Regions from separate parts of the Bradyrhizobium sp. LA6.8 genome, predicted to be linked through region 1. Evidence: predicted binding sites of a transcription regulator. Region 1 holds the regulator's gene; each other region holds the start of a gene.
What was found. Region 1 encodes LexA, which represses DNA repair genes until DNA is damaged. Its sites were predicted from a motif close to TGTTCNNNNTGTGTTCNG; they were not measured.
Positions count from the first base shown of each region.

Region 2: the regulator LexA is predicted to act here: its motif matches at 2,720-2,737, upstream of ABIA90_RS15590 (single-stranded DNA-binding protein).
Region 3: the regulator LexA is predicted to act here: its motif matches at 1,696-1,713, upstream of ABIA90_RS31500 (YifB family Mg chelatase-like AAA ATPase).

Region 1 is NZ_JBEPQQ010000003.1:568,961-573,468, forward strand. It holds gene ABIA90_RS16330 (HAD family hydrolase) at 1-71, shown strand, start outside; gene ABIA90_RS16335 (hypothetical protein) at 227-421, shown strand; gene ABIA90_RS16340 (molybdopterin molybdotransferase MoeA) at 653-1,864, shown strand; gene lexA (transcriptional repressor LexA) at 2,041-2,742, shown strand; gene ABIA90_RS16350 (hypothetical protein) at 2,950-3,165, shown strand; gene ABIA90_RS16355 (hypothetical protein) at 3,358-3,792, shown strand; gene ABIA90_RS16360 (GAF domain-containing protein) at 4,017-4,508, shown strand, end outside.
Region 2 is NZ_JBEPQQ010000003.1:406,670-411,177, forward strand. It holds gene gyrA (DNA gyrase subunit A) at 1-1,294, opposite strand, end outside; gene ABIA90_RS15585 (DUF2306 domain-containing protein) at 1,463-1,861, opposite strand; gene ABIA90_RS15590 (single-stranded DNA-binding protein) at 2,063-2,566, opposite strand; gene ABIA90_RS15595 (outer membrane protein) at 3,016-3,777, shown strand; gene ABIA90_RS15600 (outer membrane protein) at 4,011-4,508, shown strand, end outside.
Region 3 is NZ_JBEPQQ010000007.1:490,754-495,261, forward strand. It holds gene ABIA90_RS31485 (CpaE/TadZ family protein) at 1-417, shown strand, start outside; gene ABIA90_RS31490 (tetratricopeptide repeat protein) at 448-1,221, opposite strand; gene ABIA90_RS31495 (PilZ domain-containing protein) at 1,301-1,546, opposite strand; gene ABIA90_RS31500 (YifB family Mg chelatase-like AAA ATPase) at 1,772-3,310, shown strand; gene ABIA90_RS31505 (hypothetical protein) at 3,420-3,893, shown strand; gene ABIA90_RS31510 (PAS domain-containing hybrid sensor histidine kinase/response regulator) at 4,013-4,508, shown strand, end outside.

The DNA of each region.
Region 1 (4,508 bases):
GCGGCCTGACCACGGTCCACGTGACCTCGCCCCGCGACGTCGGGAACGCCCTCAAGGCGCTCGGAATCTGATCTTTGGCCGGCAAGCCGACGGGCCGCGAATGGAACTATATTGCCCGGGGGCGAGGAACCAAAACCCTTTGTGCATTTTTATACAGAGTTCCCGGAACGATTGCCCCTCTCAGGACTCATGAGTCCGTTGGGAATTCTACATCGGGCTTATCGTCGTGTTGGGCAAAACCTACCTCACCAAGCAGGCCTCTCTGCTGATGAAATTCGCCAGGACCACCTCGGATTCTGAGCTTTCCGCCAAGCTGATCAGCAAGGCCGCCGACCTGAAATCCCAGGCCGACCCGCTGCCTGACAAGGATCAGGGCCCCGCAGCGCCGGACGTCAGTCCGTACAAGCCGCCGGGGAGTTGACCGATGCTGGCCGTGGCTCTCGTCCTTCTCGTCCTCGCCATGGCCATCCTCGTACCGGTCTGTCTCGCTTTCTGGATCATGCCGCGGCGGACTTGATGCTCACCCTTCATCGCAGAGCGGATGACGCAGGATAAATCATCCTGCGCGGCCACTGTTTTGCCTCTGCGCCTGCACTCGGCTAGAACTCTCGCCGCCGATTTGCCCGAACGGGCCCAGCAGGAGTTTTCACCCGTGGCCCTGATGCCGGTTTCCGACGCGCTCGCTGCGGTGCTGGCGGGCGCAGAGCCGCTGCCTGAAGAGATGATCGCGCTCGACGCAGCCTTCCACCGCGTGCTCGCGCGCGACGTCGCCGCGCGGCGCACGCAGCCGCCGCAGGCGATGTCGGCAATGGACGGCTATGCGGTGCGCGCGGTCGATGCGGCGAAGATCGACTCCCAGCTCACCCTGATCGGCGAGGTCGCGGCGGGCCGCCCGTTTGCGGGATCGGTCGGCGCCGGCGAGGCCGTGCGTATCTTCACCGGCGGTGTCGTTCCCGATGGCGCTGATGCGGTCGTGATCCAGGAGGACACGATCGCGGACGGCAAGCGCATCACCATCAAGGAAGCCGCCGTAACGGGGCGGCACATCCGCCCCGCCGGCGTCGACTTCTCGGAAGGCGACGTGCTGCTGCGCAAGGGAGCCCGGCTCACCGAGCGCGACCTCGCGCTCGCCGCCGGCATGAATTACCCGCAATTGCCAGTCCGGCGACGCCCGAAGGTCGCGATCCTCGCGACCGGCGACGAGCTGGTGATGCCGGGTACGACGCCGGGCCACGGCCAGATCGTCTATTCCAACGGCTACGCCCTGCACGCGCTCGCCCGCAGCGAGGGCGCCGATACCATCGACCTCGGCGTTGCCGCCGATACGCTGGAGGCCACCACGGCCGGCATCGGCCGCGCGCGGGAGAGCGGCGCCGACATCCTGATCACGACCGGCGGCGCGTCGGTCGGGGACCACGATCTGGTCCAGCAGGCGCTGAGGGACGAAGGTATCTCGATGGCGTTCTGGAAGATCGCGATGCGGCCGGGCAAGCCGATGATGAACGGGCGGCTCGGCGCGATGCGCGTGATCGGCCTGCCCGGCAATCCCGTGTCATCCTACGTTTGCGGCTTCCTGTTCATGGTGCCGTTGATTCGCGCGCTTTCGGGCCGTTCGATGATTCATCACCGCCGCGAACGCGCGGTGCTCGGCCGCGATGTCGGCGCCAACGACCAGCGCGAGGATTACCTGCGCGCACGCCTCGAGCTCCGCGATGACGGCACGCTCGTCGCCCTTCCGGTCAATCACCAGGATTCCTCGCTGCTTGCGAATCTCGCTGCGGCACAGGCACTTCTCGTGCGCGCGCCATTCGCGCCGAAGGCCGAAGCCGGCACGCCTTGCGAGGTCTTGCGGCTGCCCGTCTGAGCGCTTCGTTCGCGTGCGTTCCGCGAACTTTGTCGCGTTCACGGTAAATTAAGCAGTTGCGGAACATGTATCGAACATATAGTGTCCGTTCATGATTTGTTTCGAGAATGTAGCGGCTTACTGCTGAATTCAGCGTCTCGGAATCGAACGACATCAACCGGGGGATTTTGGTCGAGATGTTAACGCGCAAACAATACGAGCTCCTGCGGTTCATCAGCGAACGGCTGAAGGAAAGCGGCGTGCCGCCCTCCTTCGATGAGATGAAGGACGCGCTCGACCTGCGCTCGAAATCGGGCATCCATCGCCTGATCACTGCGCTCGAGGAGCGCGGCTTCATCCGGCGCCTGCCCAACCGGGCCCGCGCCATCGAGGTGATCAAGCTGCCCGAGCTTCAGGCCGCTGCCGGCAGCCGCCGCGGCTTCACGCCGAGCGTCATCGAAGGCAATCTCGGCAAGGTCCGCACGACTTCGAGCCCGCCGGCGGACGAGGGCGAGCGCCCCGTCGCGGTCCCCGTGATGGGCCGCATCGCGGCCGGTACGCCGATCGAGGCCTTGCAGACCCGCAGCCACACCATCAGCGTACCGCCTGACATGCTCGGCTCGGGCGAACATTACGCGCTCGAAGTGCGCGGCGATTCCATGGTCGAGGCCGGCATTCTCGACGGCGACATGGCGCTGATCCAGCGCAACGAGAGCGCCGATACCGGCGATATCGTGGTGGCGCTGATCGACGACGAGGAGGCGACGCTCAAGCGCTTCCGCCGCCGCGGCGCCTCGATCGCGCTCGAGCCCGCCAATGCGGCCTATGAGGTCCGCATTCTGCCGCCCAACCGGGTGAAGATCCAGGGCAAGCTGATCGGGCTGTACCGGAAGTATTGATACCGGACGTGCCGGTATCGGTTATTTGGCGCCCCGCGCGCTTTCGATCGGCGGCGCCGATCCGAGATTGGAGCGGACGATTGTCCGCTTCCGCTGGATAGTCTTTCTGGTTTCGCGCAGATTATCCGGCCCCTCCTCCAGCGGTAAATCCTCGGCACGCCGCACGAAGCAGCCCTGCTTCGCGGCCTTCAGGTTCGAGGAGAAGTCATGCGCCGGATCGTTCTGAGCACAATTGCTGTGGCGCTGATCGCAGCATCAGCGTCGCAAGCCTTGGCCGTGCAAGCCTTGGCCGCGCAATCGCGGCCCCATGTCCGCAAGGATACCGCCATGAGCGAGCAAGTCCGCAAGGCCCTCGACGCCGTCGACCAACCGTCGCGGCCGGGCTGGCAATATTCCGGCTGGTCGGCGCCTGCGGGGCGCTGACACGCGCCTGCAGAATGCAAAGGGGCGGGCTTTGTTCCTGGTGGATTCGGGAAAGTTAATGTGATTGCGGCCTGCGGCGGCGAGCCGTAGATTTGCCTACAACCCGGCAGAACGTTTGGTATTTCCACTCTGATAGAGGCCTGCGCCTCGATTAAGAGACGTGGGTCGCTATCCCTGCATGAGGAGCACCCGATGTGTGACTACAGCCTGCATGCCGTCGCGTCGCGTCCCGCCGAAGTCGGCGAGACGATCGTCACGACAACCTTCCGCGGCACCTCGACGCGCGGCTTTGCCTCCGCGGCCGATCCGACCGTCGCGGTCTGCCTGCTCCCGGGAACGGAGCTCGCCTTCGCCGACAACGTCCGCTACGACAATCGCTGGATCTGGACGCGCACCGTCAATTCGCGCGTCGGCAAATTCGGCAAGATCGATCCGCACATTCCCGATCGCCATCATGATGCGATCGAATTCCCCGACGGCAAATCCGTGCTGGTGACGCAGCTGGTCGAAGGCCAGCGTGCGACCGTGCTGCAGCTACCGGTGACCCAGCCGCTCGGCGAGCGCGAGCACAAGCCGCAGACCATCACCGACAGCCGGACAACCATCACCCGCCTGCCGATCGGCTGATGCAGCCATTCCCGGCCGGCAGGTCGGGCCAGGATTGAAAATCGCCATCGCCGGCCGAGGCCGGCGAGATGGTGTCGTTTGTGTCCCGCGAAACTCCATCGGGCGGACCAAGCCGTGGCGTCTCCCACCGCACGAAGTTTGCGCTGTCCTGCCTGAATTTTGAACGTCCGTTCCGCAGCCAAATGGCCGATGCTTGGTGCGGCTTGAGACGGCGGGCACGTTCGATGAAGACCTTCATTCGCGTCGTTGAACTCTGGGTGCCTGACCGCACGCGCATGCGGCTGGAATTCGGCGGCGGCCTCTACGGCGAAGGGTTGTCCGCGTTTAGGGACGTGAGCGAGGATCTGCACTTCGGATATGACGAGGGGCTTCCCGGCAAGGCCTGGGCTGGCGGCCACCCCGTGATCCTCACCAGATTCACCGATTCCTATTTCAAGCGGACCGATCAGGCCATCGCCGCCGGGCTGACCTGCGGCGTGGCGGTGCCGGTGTTTTCAGGCGAATTCCTGCAAGCCGTCATGGTGCTGTTCTGCGGCGACGACGAGGCCCATGTCGGCGCGATCGAGCTCTGGCACAACGATGCCGAAACCTCCTACGAGATGGGGCTCGTCGACGGCTATTACGGCACCGCCGACATGTTCGAATTCAACTCCCGCCATACCAGATTTCCGCGCGGCTTCGGCCTGCCCGGCCGCATCTGGAAAGCCGGCCTGCCG
Region 2 (4,508 bases), 160 kb from region 1:
TGTCCTCGACGTCCCGTGCCGGCCAGTCGCGCGCCATCAGGGTGTCGCGGGCAGTGGTCGGGTCGGGCGAGGTCCGGATGACGCGGATCATCTCGTCGATATTGGCGACCGCGATCGCCAGACCGACCAGGATGTGGGCGCGATCGCGCGCCTTGGCGAGCAGGAACTTGGTGCGCCGCGTGACGACCCGCTCGCGGAAGTCGACGAAGATCGCCAGCAGGTCCTTCAGATGCATGATCCGCGGACGTCCGCTGTCGAGCGCCACCATGTTGACGCCGAAGCTCGTCTGCAGCGGCGTGAACCTGTACAGCTGGTTCAGCACCACATCCGGCACGGCGTCGCGCTTCAATTCGATGACGACACGGTAGCCGTCGCGGTCGGATTCATCGCGCAGGTCGCCGATGCCCTCGATCTTCTTTTCCTTGACCAGCTCGGCGATGCGCTCGACCATCGTCGCCTTGTTCACCTGGTAGGGAATCTCGGTGATGATGATCGCCTCGCGCTCCTTGCGGATGGTCTCGATCGCGACCTTGCCGCGCATGACGATGGAGCCGCGGCCAAGGTGGTAGGCGGCGCGGATGCCCGCGCGTCCGAGAATGACGCCGCCGGTCGGGAAATCCGGTCCCGGAACGATGTTGATGAGTTCCTCGATGGTGAGCGCAGGATTGTCGATCAACGCGACGCAGGCGTCGATGACCTCGCCGAGATTGTGCGGCGGGATGTTGGTGGCCATGCCGACCGCGATGCCGCCCGCCCCGTTGACCAGGAGGTTCGGGAACTTGGCCGGCAGGACCGACGGCTCGGTTTCGTTGTTGTCGTAGTTCGGCTGGAAGTCGACGGTGTCCTTGTCGATATCGGCCAGCAGAGCCAACGCCACCTTCGTCAGTCGCGCTTCGGTGTACCGATAGGCGGCCGGGGGATCGCCGTCGACCGAGCCGAAATTGCCCTGGCCGTCGATGAGCGGCACGCGCATCGAGAAGTCCTGCGCCATCCGGACCATGGCGTCGTAGATCGACTGGTCGCCATGCGGATGATATTTACCGATCACGTCACCGACCACGCGCGCCGACTTGACGTACTTCTTGTCGGGCGTGTGCCCCTGCTCGTTCATCGAGTAGAGGATGCGGCGATGAACCGGCTTCAACCCGTCGCGCGCATCGGGCAGCGCACGCGCCACGATCACGCTCATCGCGTAATCGAGGTAGGACTTCTTCATCTCCTCGTAGATGGAAACGGGACGAATGTCCGAGGGTTGCGCCGGCTGGTCGCCGGGCTTGTTGTCGTCGTCAGCCAAGGGGAAATCCGGTGAGATTTTATCTGGGAATCATATAGCGCATCGCCCCCCTGATAACCACCCTTGCGAGGTCTGGGGAAGCGGTTTTTCCGACTGTTTTTCCAGAGACTTACGAGCTCAGCACGATCGCTTCGAACGGAGCTGGAATGAGCCATTGGGAACCACGTCTCAGGCCCCGAAAATCACCCGGTGCATGATCCGTCCAGGCACAAGCGTGAACAGCCCGGCAATCACGAGCGCGCCGACGAACGTCATGATCATGATACGCCGGTGATCGGCGACCCGATGGGTATGCGCCCGCCACACCGCGAGCGGCAGCATCACCAGCGTGAAGATCGACAGGAGATGGATCGGGCTGAACGGCCCGACCAGACGGATCTGGTGGATCCAGAACGACGAGGCCGCCACCACCGCCATCAGCGCCACCCAGATCCAGCCGATCGTCCGGTGCGGCAGCGTGCCCTTGGGGGCGGCAAACTGAACGAGGCCGAGCACGAAGGCGGCCATGGCGGCAAAAGCATGCAGCGGGATCGCCGGAGCAGCCTCAAGCAGTGGCGCAACGCTCATGCAGGGCTCTCTCCGGTCGACGGCCAACCCATGTGAACAGGATTAACATCAAGTTAATACCATTCACATCACGCCTCGTCAAAGCTTGAGGCAGCACATGAGGCAAGCCCGCAAAAACCGAGCCTTGCCCGTCAATTGGTAAGGAATCCTGTCGTTCTACGCGAGCAAGGTGACATCAGGGGCGAAGCGCCCCCGCCCGCCTCAGAACGGGATATCGTCGTCCATGTCGCCGTTGCGGCCACCGCCGCCGCCGCCGGCGGCAACGGCACGGCGCGGCGCGCTGCTGACGGGACCGGAGGAGCCGAAATCGCCGCCCGGCTCGTCGCCGAAGCTGCCGCCTCCGCCGCCGCCGCCGCGGCCGTCGAGCATCGTCAGGGTCGAGTTGAAGCCCTGGAGCACGACCTCGGTGGAGTACTTCTCGGCGCCGCTCTGGTCGGTCCATTTGCGGGTCTGGAGCGCGCCCTCGATGTAAACCTTCGCGCCCTTCTTCAGGTACTGCTCGGCAACCTTGCAGAGCCCTTCATTGAAGATCACGACGCGATGCCACTCGGTCTTTTCCTTGCGCTCGCCGCTGTTCTTGTCGCGCCAGGTCTCCGAGGTGGCGATGCTCAAATTCGCGATCGGCCGCCCGTCCTGGGTGCGGCGGATTTCGGGATCCTTGCCGAGATTTCCAACCAGAATGACCTTGTTGACGCTTCCCGCCATCGTCGCTCTCCACTCCGAATGCCACTGAATTTTAGAAGGCCCGGGACGCGCCCGCGTCCTCTGCAACCTGTTGAAGCGACCCTATACGCTTGCGCGGACGGATCGGCCCGTCACCCCTCCACTTATCCCCATATATAGCACCCCTGGCGGGTTCGTTCCAGATTTGTTCTTATGACACCCCTCATCTTGTTGCGTTGGCAAGACGACACCGCGCTGCACAAAGACGGGCCTGCGCCAAATGGAATTTCCCCGAATTCCTGAGGACGGCGAAACAGCTTAACATTCATCAAGTTAGAAGCAGTTCAGATGCCGCCCGACTGTTGCATTCCGGAGACGGACTCCGCCTCCCGCCTAAGCTACGCTTGCCGCGGAATTAGATTCTTATAGGCGTCGCGCCTGATCAGCCGCTTCGGGACTTCGAAAAGCGGTCAGAAACTGGGGGGACTGCAATGAATAAGATTTTGATTGGTACTATTGGTGCAATCGCGTTGGGGCTGTCGGCTCCCGCAAGCGCGGCAGATCTCGCTGCGCGCCCCTACACCAAGGCCCCAGCGCCGATGATCGCGACCATCTACGACTGGAGCGGCTTCTACATCGGTATCAACGGCGGCGGCGGCACCAGCCACAAGTGCTGGGACGTCGATATCGGCGGTGGCGTTCTCGTAGGCGAAGGCTGCCACAACGCGACCGGCGGCACGGTCGGCGGCCAGGTCGGCTACCGCTGGCAGTCAGCCAACTGGGTGTTCGGCTTCGAAGGCCAGGGCAACTGGGCCGATTTCTCGGGTGACAACATCAGTGCGATCAGCGGCCTGCGCGACCGTTCGAAGATCAACGCCTTCGGCCTGATTACCGGTCAGGTCGGTTACGCCTGGAACAACGTCCTGGTCTACGTGAAGGGCGGCGGCGCCGTCGTCGGCGATCGCTACCGCAGCTTCGACGTCGCCAGCGGCCTCGAGTTCGACCGGGCCAACGAGACCCGTTGGGGCGGCACCGTGGGTGCGGGCGTCGAGTTCGGATTCGCCCCGAACTGGACCGTGGGCTTCGAGTACGACCACATCTTCCTCGGCAACCGCACCATCGGCTTCACCGGATCCGGCAATTTCGCCCCGCTCGGCGTCGCCACACGATCCGATCGCATCAGCCAGGACGTCGATATCGGCCTCGTCCGCGTGAACTATCGCTGGGGCGGCCCGCTGATCGCAAGATACTGACATCCCTCTGGGATCGCTTGGAGATCAAAGGCCGGCCTCGCGCCGGCCTTTTTGCGTGGGCAACGGGAATTATAGGTCAGTCACCGTTACGTTTTGCGATTATTGTGGCTTTTGGGAGACACAACTTGCGGCTTTGCTGATGTAAGCACGACATCAGTTGGACCACGGCGTCCGATGTCCTTCCGAACGCACGGAAGGCAAAAACAGAAACCGGGACTGGGATTAGTTTGAAAATGAAGAAGGTTTTGTTGGCTTCGGCCTGTTTGTTCGCTCTCGCTGCTCCGGCTTCGGCCGCTGATCTCGCGGCGCGCCCCTACACCAAGGCTCCGGTGGCGGTGGCCTCGGTCTACAACTGGACCGGCTTCTACCTCGGTATCGTCGGCGGCGGCGCCTGGGAAAACGGTTCCGGCGCCCCGAAGATGAAGGGTGGCTTCGTCGGCGGCACCGCCGGCTACAACTGGCAGACCGGCAACGTCGTGTTCGGCGTCGAGGCTGATGGTTCCTGGGCTGACGTCAGCGCTTCGGCGACCGGCGCCACTGTTGTTCCCGGCTTCGGCGTTGTGACCGCAACGGCGAGCTCGAAGACCGATGCCATGGGCACCGTGCGCGGCCGTATCGGCTACGCCGTCAATCAGGTCCTGTTCTACGGCACCGGCGGCTACGCCTGGATCGACAACAAGATCACCCTCTCCGCTCTCGGCCTGACCGCGTCAGACAGCAAGTGGCACTCC
Region 3 (4,508 bases), on a different contig from region 1:
GACATCGTGATCGTGGCCGAGCCAGATCTCGCCAATTTGCGCAACACCAGGAACATGCTGAGCGTGCTCAAGGCGGCACGGCCCAACGACCGTCCGCCGCTGTACTGCATCAACCAGGTCGGCATGCACAAGCGCGCGGAGATCGACGTCAAGGCGTTCGCCAAGACCATGGAGAGCCAGCCGATCGCGGCGATCCCGTTCGACTCGAAATTGTTCTCGACCGCGGCCAATAACGGCCAGATGATCGCGGAGGTCTCCAAGAACCACCGCACCACCCTTCTGTTCCAGAACATGGCGAACCGCCTCGCCGGGCGTGGCGAGGTGAAGAAGCCGAAGCGCTCGCTGCTCGGGCCGCTCCTCAAGAGGCTCAAGGGCAGGGCGGGTCGCGGGTCAGCCCCGCATCGCAAGGTGTCGTAAGCACCAACGCGAACGAGAAACGAGGGCGGGCTACTTGTCCGCCCGCTGCTGCTTCTTCGCCAGCAACTGCCGTAGCGCCGTGACCTTTGCCGCGGCCTGATCCGGCGGCAGGTCGGCCTTCACGATGGTCTCGGCCTCGGCCTGCTTTCCCTGCAGTCCCACGACGAGCGCCAGATTGGCGCGCACGCGGGAATCGGCGCGATTGCGCTCATAGGCGCGGCGCAACGTTTCCTCGGCCCGCGGCAGATTGTTCTGGAGCATGTAGGACAGGCCGAGATTGGACAGAACCTGCGGCTCCTCGGGCACGATCTTCAGCGCCGCCGAATAATATTGCTGCGCCTCTTCGTTCCGGCCGAGCTGATCGAGCGCCGCGCCTTGCGCCGACAGGATGCGCCAGTCGGGATCCTCAGGCGTATGCGCGCGGCTGAGCACATCGAAAGCCTGCTGGAAATTGCCGCTGTCGGCGAGCGCGCGGCCGTAGCCGGCGAGCAGCGCCTTGTTGCTCGGATGGGCGAGCACGGCCTGCTCCATCACCGCCACGGCCTGGGCGCGCTGGCCGGTCTCGCGCAGCGCCATGCCATATTCGAGCGCGACGTTGGGATCGGAAGGCTTGGCGCGATAGCGTTCGCGAAGCGCGTCCATGTCCGGCTTCGGATCGGCCCTGCCAGCCGTTTCCGACTTGCCACCGAGCGCGCCGGTGATGTCCTCCAGACTCGTGGTCTGGCAGCCGCCGAGGGCAAGCATCACGAGCGCGGAAAGCAGGAATCTCGCCGGCGGAGAGGCAAGGGACGAACGCTTGGGCATACTCTGATCACTCGGCGACTGATCAGTGATGCTTACCGATTAACGCTAAAGTCCAGTTAAGGAACCTGGCCGGTCCGGCTCAATCGGTGAACTCGGCGCCGAATTCGCAGCCGATGCGCCAGCGCAGGCGGCATTGGCGGGAATAATCGGGCGCGAAGATGATGGTGAATTGCGGCGGCACTTCCAGAAACTCCGCCACCACTTTCACGCCCCCATCCGAGATATCCGTGATCGTGCAATCCCTCGGCAGCGAGCCCGCGCCAAAGTGAATCTTGGCGAGCCGAGTGCACACCCGTCGTTCGCTTCTGCGGCGATTTGCAAGCATTTGAATTGTTCACCCGTTAGATCACGGCCCATCCCGCAGCTCTAGGAGTAGCGAACATTCGTTGGGATGTGCTGATGAGAGCCGCTCGCATTCGAGGCGTAGTGTCTGCGTGATGTTTACGACCGGTTAGGGTTTTCCGGGCCCTCGGCTGTTCTCGTATTGTTCTTGCAAGAATGATCGGGCTCTGCTACCCCTAATTGTACGAGAGGGCAGGCTGGTTCGGGCATGGTTCAGCGGGTTTCTACCGTCGCCTTTGAGGGGATCGAGGCCCGCGCGGTCGACGTGCAGGTGCAGGTCGCGCCCGGCCTGCCGGCTTTCGCGATCGTCGGCCTGCCCGACAAGGCGGTGTCGGAGGCACGGGAGCGCGTTCGCTCGGCGCTGATTGCCTCGGGGCTGGCGCTGCCGGCGCGGCGGATCATCGTCAATCTGGCGCCCGCAGACCTGCCCAAGGAGGGCAGCCATTACGACCTGCCGATCGCGCTCGGGCTGATGGCCGCGATCGGCGCGATCCCGCCGGATGCGCTGACCGGTTTTACCGTTCTCGGCGAGCTCGGCCTCGACGGCTCGATCGCGCCGGTGGCCGGCGTGCTTCCCGCCGCGATCGGCGCCAATGTGCGCGAAGAAGGCTTGATCTGTCCGGCGGCCTGCGGCTCGGAAGCGGCGTGGGCGAGCCCGGACATCCAGATCATCGCGGCACAATCGCTGATCCAGATCGCCAACCATTTCAAGGGCACGCAGGTGCTGTCGCGGCCCACGCCGCGCGTGCACGAGGTCGCCGCCTCCCCGCTCGACCTGCGCGACATCAAGGGCCAGGAGAGCGCGAAGCGCGCGCTGGAGATCGCGGCCGCCGGCGGACATCACCTGCTCATGATCGGCGCGCCCGGTGCCGGCAAGTCGATGCTGGCGGCGCGCCTGCCCTCGATCCTGCCGCCGCTGTCGCCGGGCGAATTGCTCGAAGTCTCCATGATCGCTTCCGTCGCCGGCGAGATCGAGGGTGGCGCGCTGACCGCGCGGCGGCCGTTCCGCTCGCCGCATCATTCCGCCAGCATGGCCGCACTCACCGGCGGCGGCATCCGCGCAAAACCCGGCGAGATCTCGCTTGCGCATCAGGGCGTGCTGTTCCTCGACGAGCTGCCCGAATTCGATCCGCGCGTGCTGGATTCGCTGCGCCAGCCGCTGGAGAACGGCGAGGTCTCCGTCTCCCGCGCCAATCATCGCGTGACTTATCCTGCGCGCTTCATGCTGGTCGCGGCGATGAATCCATGCCGCTGCGGCCATGCGTTCGAGCCCGGCTATGCCTGCAAGCGCGGCCGCATCGACCGCTGCACCGGCGACTACCAGGCGCGCATCTCCGGTCCGCTGATGGACCGCATCGATTTGCGCATCGAGGTTCCCGCGGTGACCGCCGCGGATCTGATCCTGCCGCCGCCGGCCGAGGGCTCGGCGGAAGTCGCCGCGCGCGTCGCAGCCGCGCGCGACATCCAGCTCGCGCGTTACGCGGATGCGGGCCTGCCGCATGTTCGCACCAATGCCGAGGCGCCGGCCTCGGTGTTGGAGGACATCGCCAAGCCCGATGCGCAAGGCGCCAAGTTGCTGCGCGACGCCGCCGAGACCATGCGGCTGTCGGCGCGCGGCTATCATCGCGTGCTGCGGGTGGCGCGCACGCTCGCCGACCTCGATGGCGCCGACAAGATCGGCCGGCTGCATCTCGCCGAGGCGCTGTCCTACCGCGCACTCGCGGAGGATGTGCGGCAGATGGCCTGATCATTCCGCGCATCAACCCGGCGGTAACGACTTTCCTTTACGCTCTGCAAACCATAAGGCCCAACCGTTCCCGTATGAGTTCCACACAGGGCCGGGCGAGTAGAGTGTCATGTTGCGTTTCAAGATCCTGGCCTCGGTTGTTCCCCTGCTGGCGGCCGCGGTGTTCGCCCGCGGCGAGATCGGATCGGTCTCGCATCCCTGCATCGCGCTGGGCGAGACTTCAGTCGAGCTGACATCCCTGTTCTGGACGGCCGGCGTCCACGTCGCCTTCACCGACGATCTGTCGCGGGCCACGGTGCGGGTTCAGATCACCGACGATCCGGACGCGGCGGACTTCGCGGTCGTGGACGACGGTCTCGGTTCCGAAACGGATTCCTGTCAGGCCAATCCGGCGACGCGCCTCGTCACGATTGCCACGGAGCCGGTCGACGGCGGCCCGGTGATTTACCTGTCAACCGACGGGCCGGCCGATTACCGCATCTATGTGCGTTCGAAGACCTTTTCGCAGCGCGAGGCCGCGGCGCTGATCGTCGGCGCCAATGGCGGCCACCGCCCGCTCCCGCTCCAGGCCGCCTCGCTCTGAAGCGTTAACACCTCGTCAACCCTGTTTGGAGGCCGAACCAAAGCCTCAAGCTGTTCGCAAGGTCGGCGAGACATCGTCGCAATTGGCGACGCGGAGTTTCGGAGCAAGAGTCGGGGTCGATGGCGATGGATCGGACGTTCCGGATCAAGGTGCGCATGCGCCGCTTCAGGCGACAGCATCCCCGCATCGCGTTCGCGATCCGCTCCTTCATAATCTTCTCGGCGACGTTCGGCGGCGCCTATGGCTTCGTCTCCGGCAGCCGCTCCGAGAACTCCGGCTACGACCCCAATACGTTTGCGGTCGGAGCAAGCTTCCTGTTCGCGCTCGCCTGCCTCGGCCTTGCCACGCTCAGCATGCGGCTACGCTTCGTCAACAAGCGGATGCGTAAGCTGGCCGCCCACAACGAGACGCTGATCGACCGCAATTGGGAACTGAAAGAGGCGGAAGAACGCGCGCGCAGCCTGTTCGAACAGCAGGGCGACCTGATCGTGCTGCGCGACCACCAGGGCCGCATCACCTTCGCCAACGACGCCTATTGCGCGCTCGCAGGACAGGCGCGCAACGTGCTGGTCGGCACGCGTTTCGATTTCGACGTGCTCGAGCAGGGCGACAGCG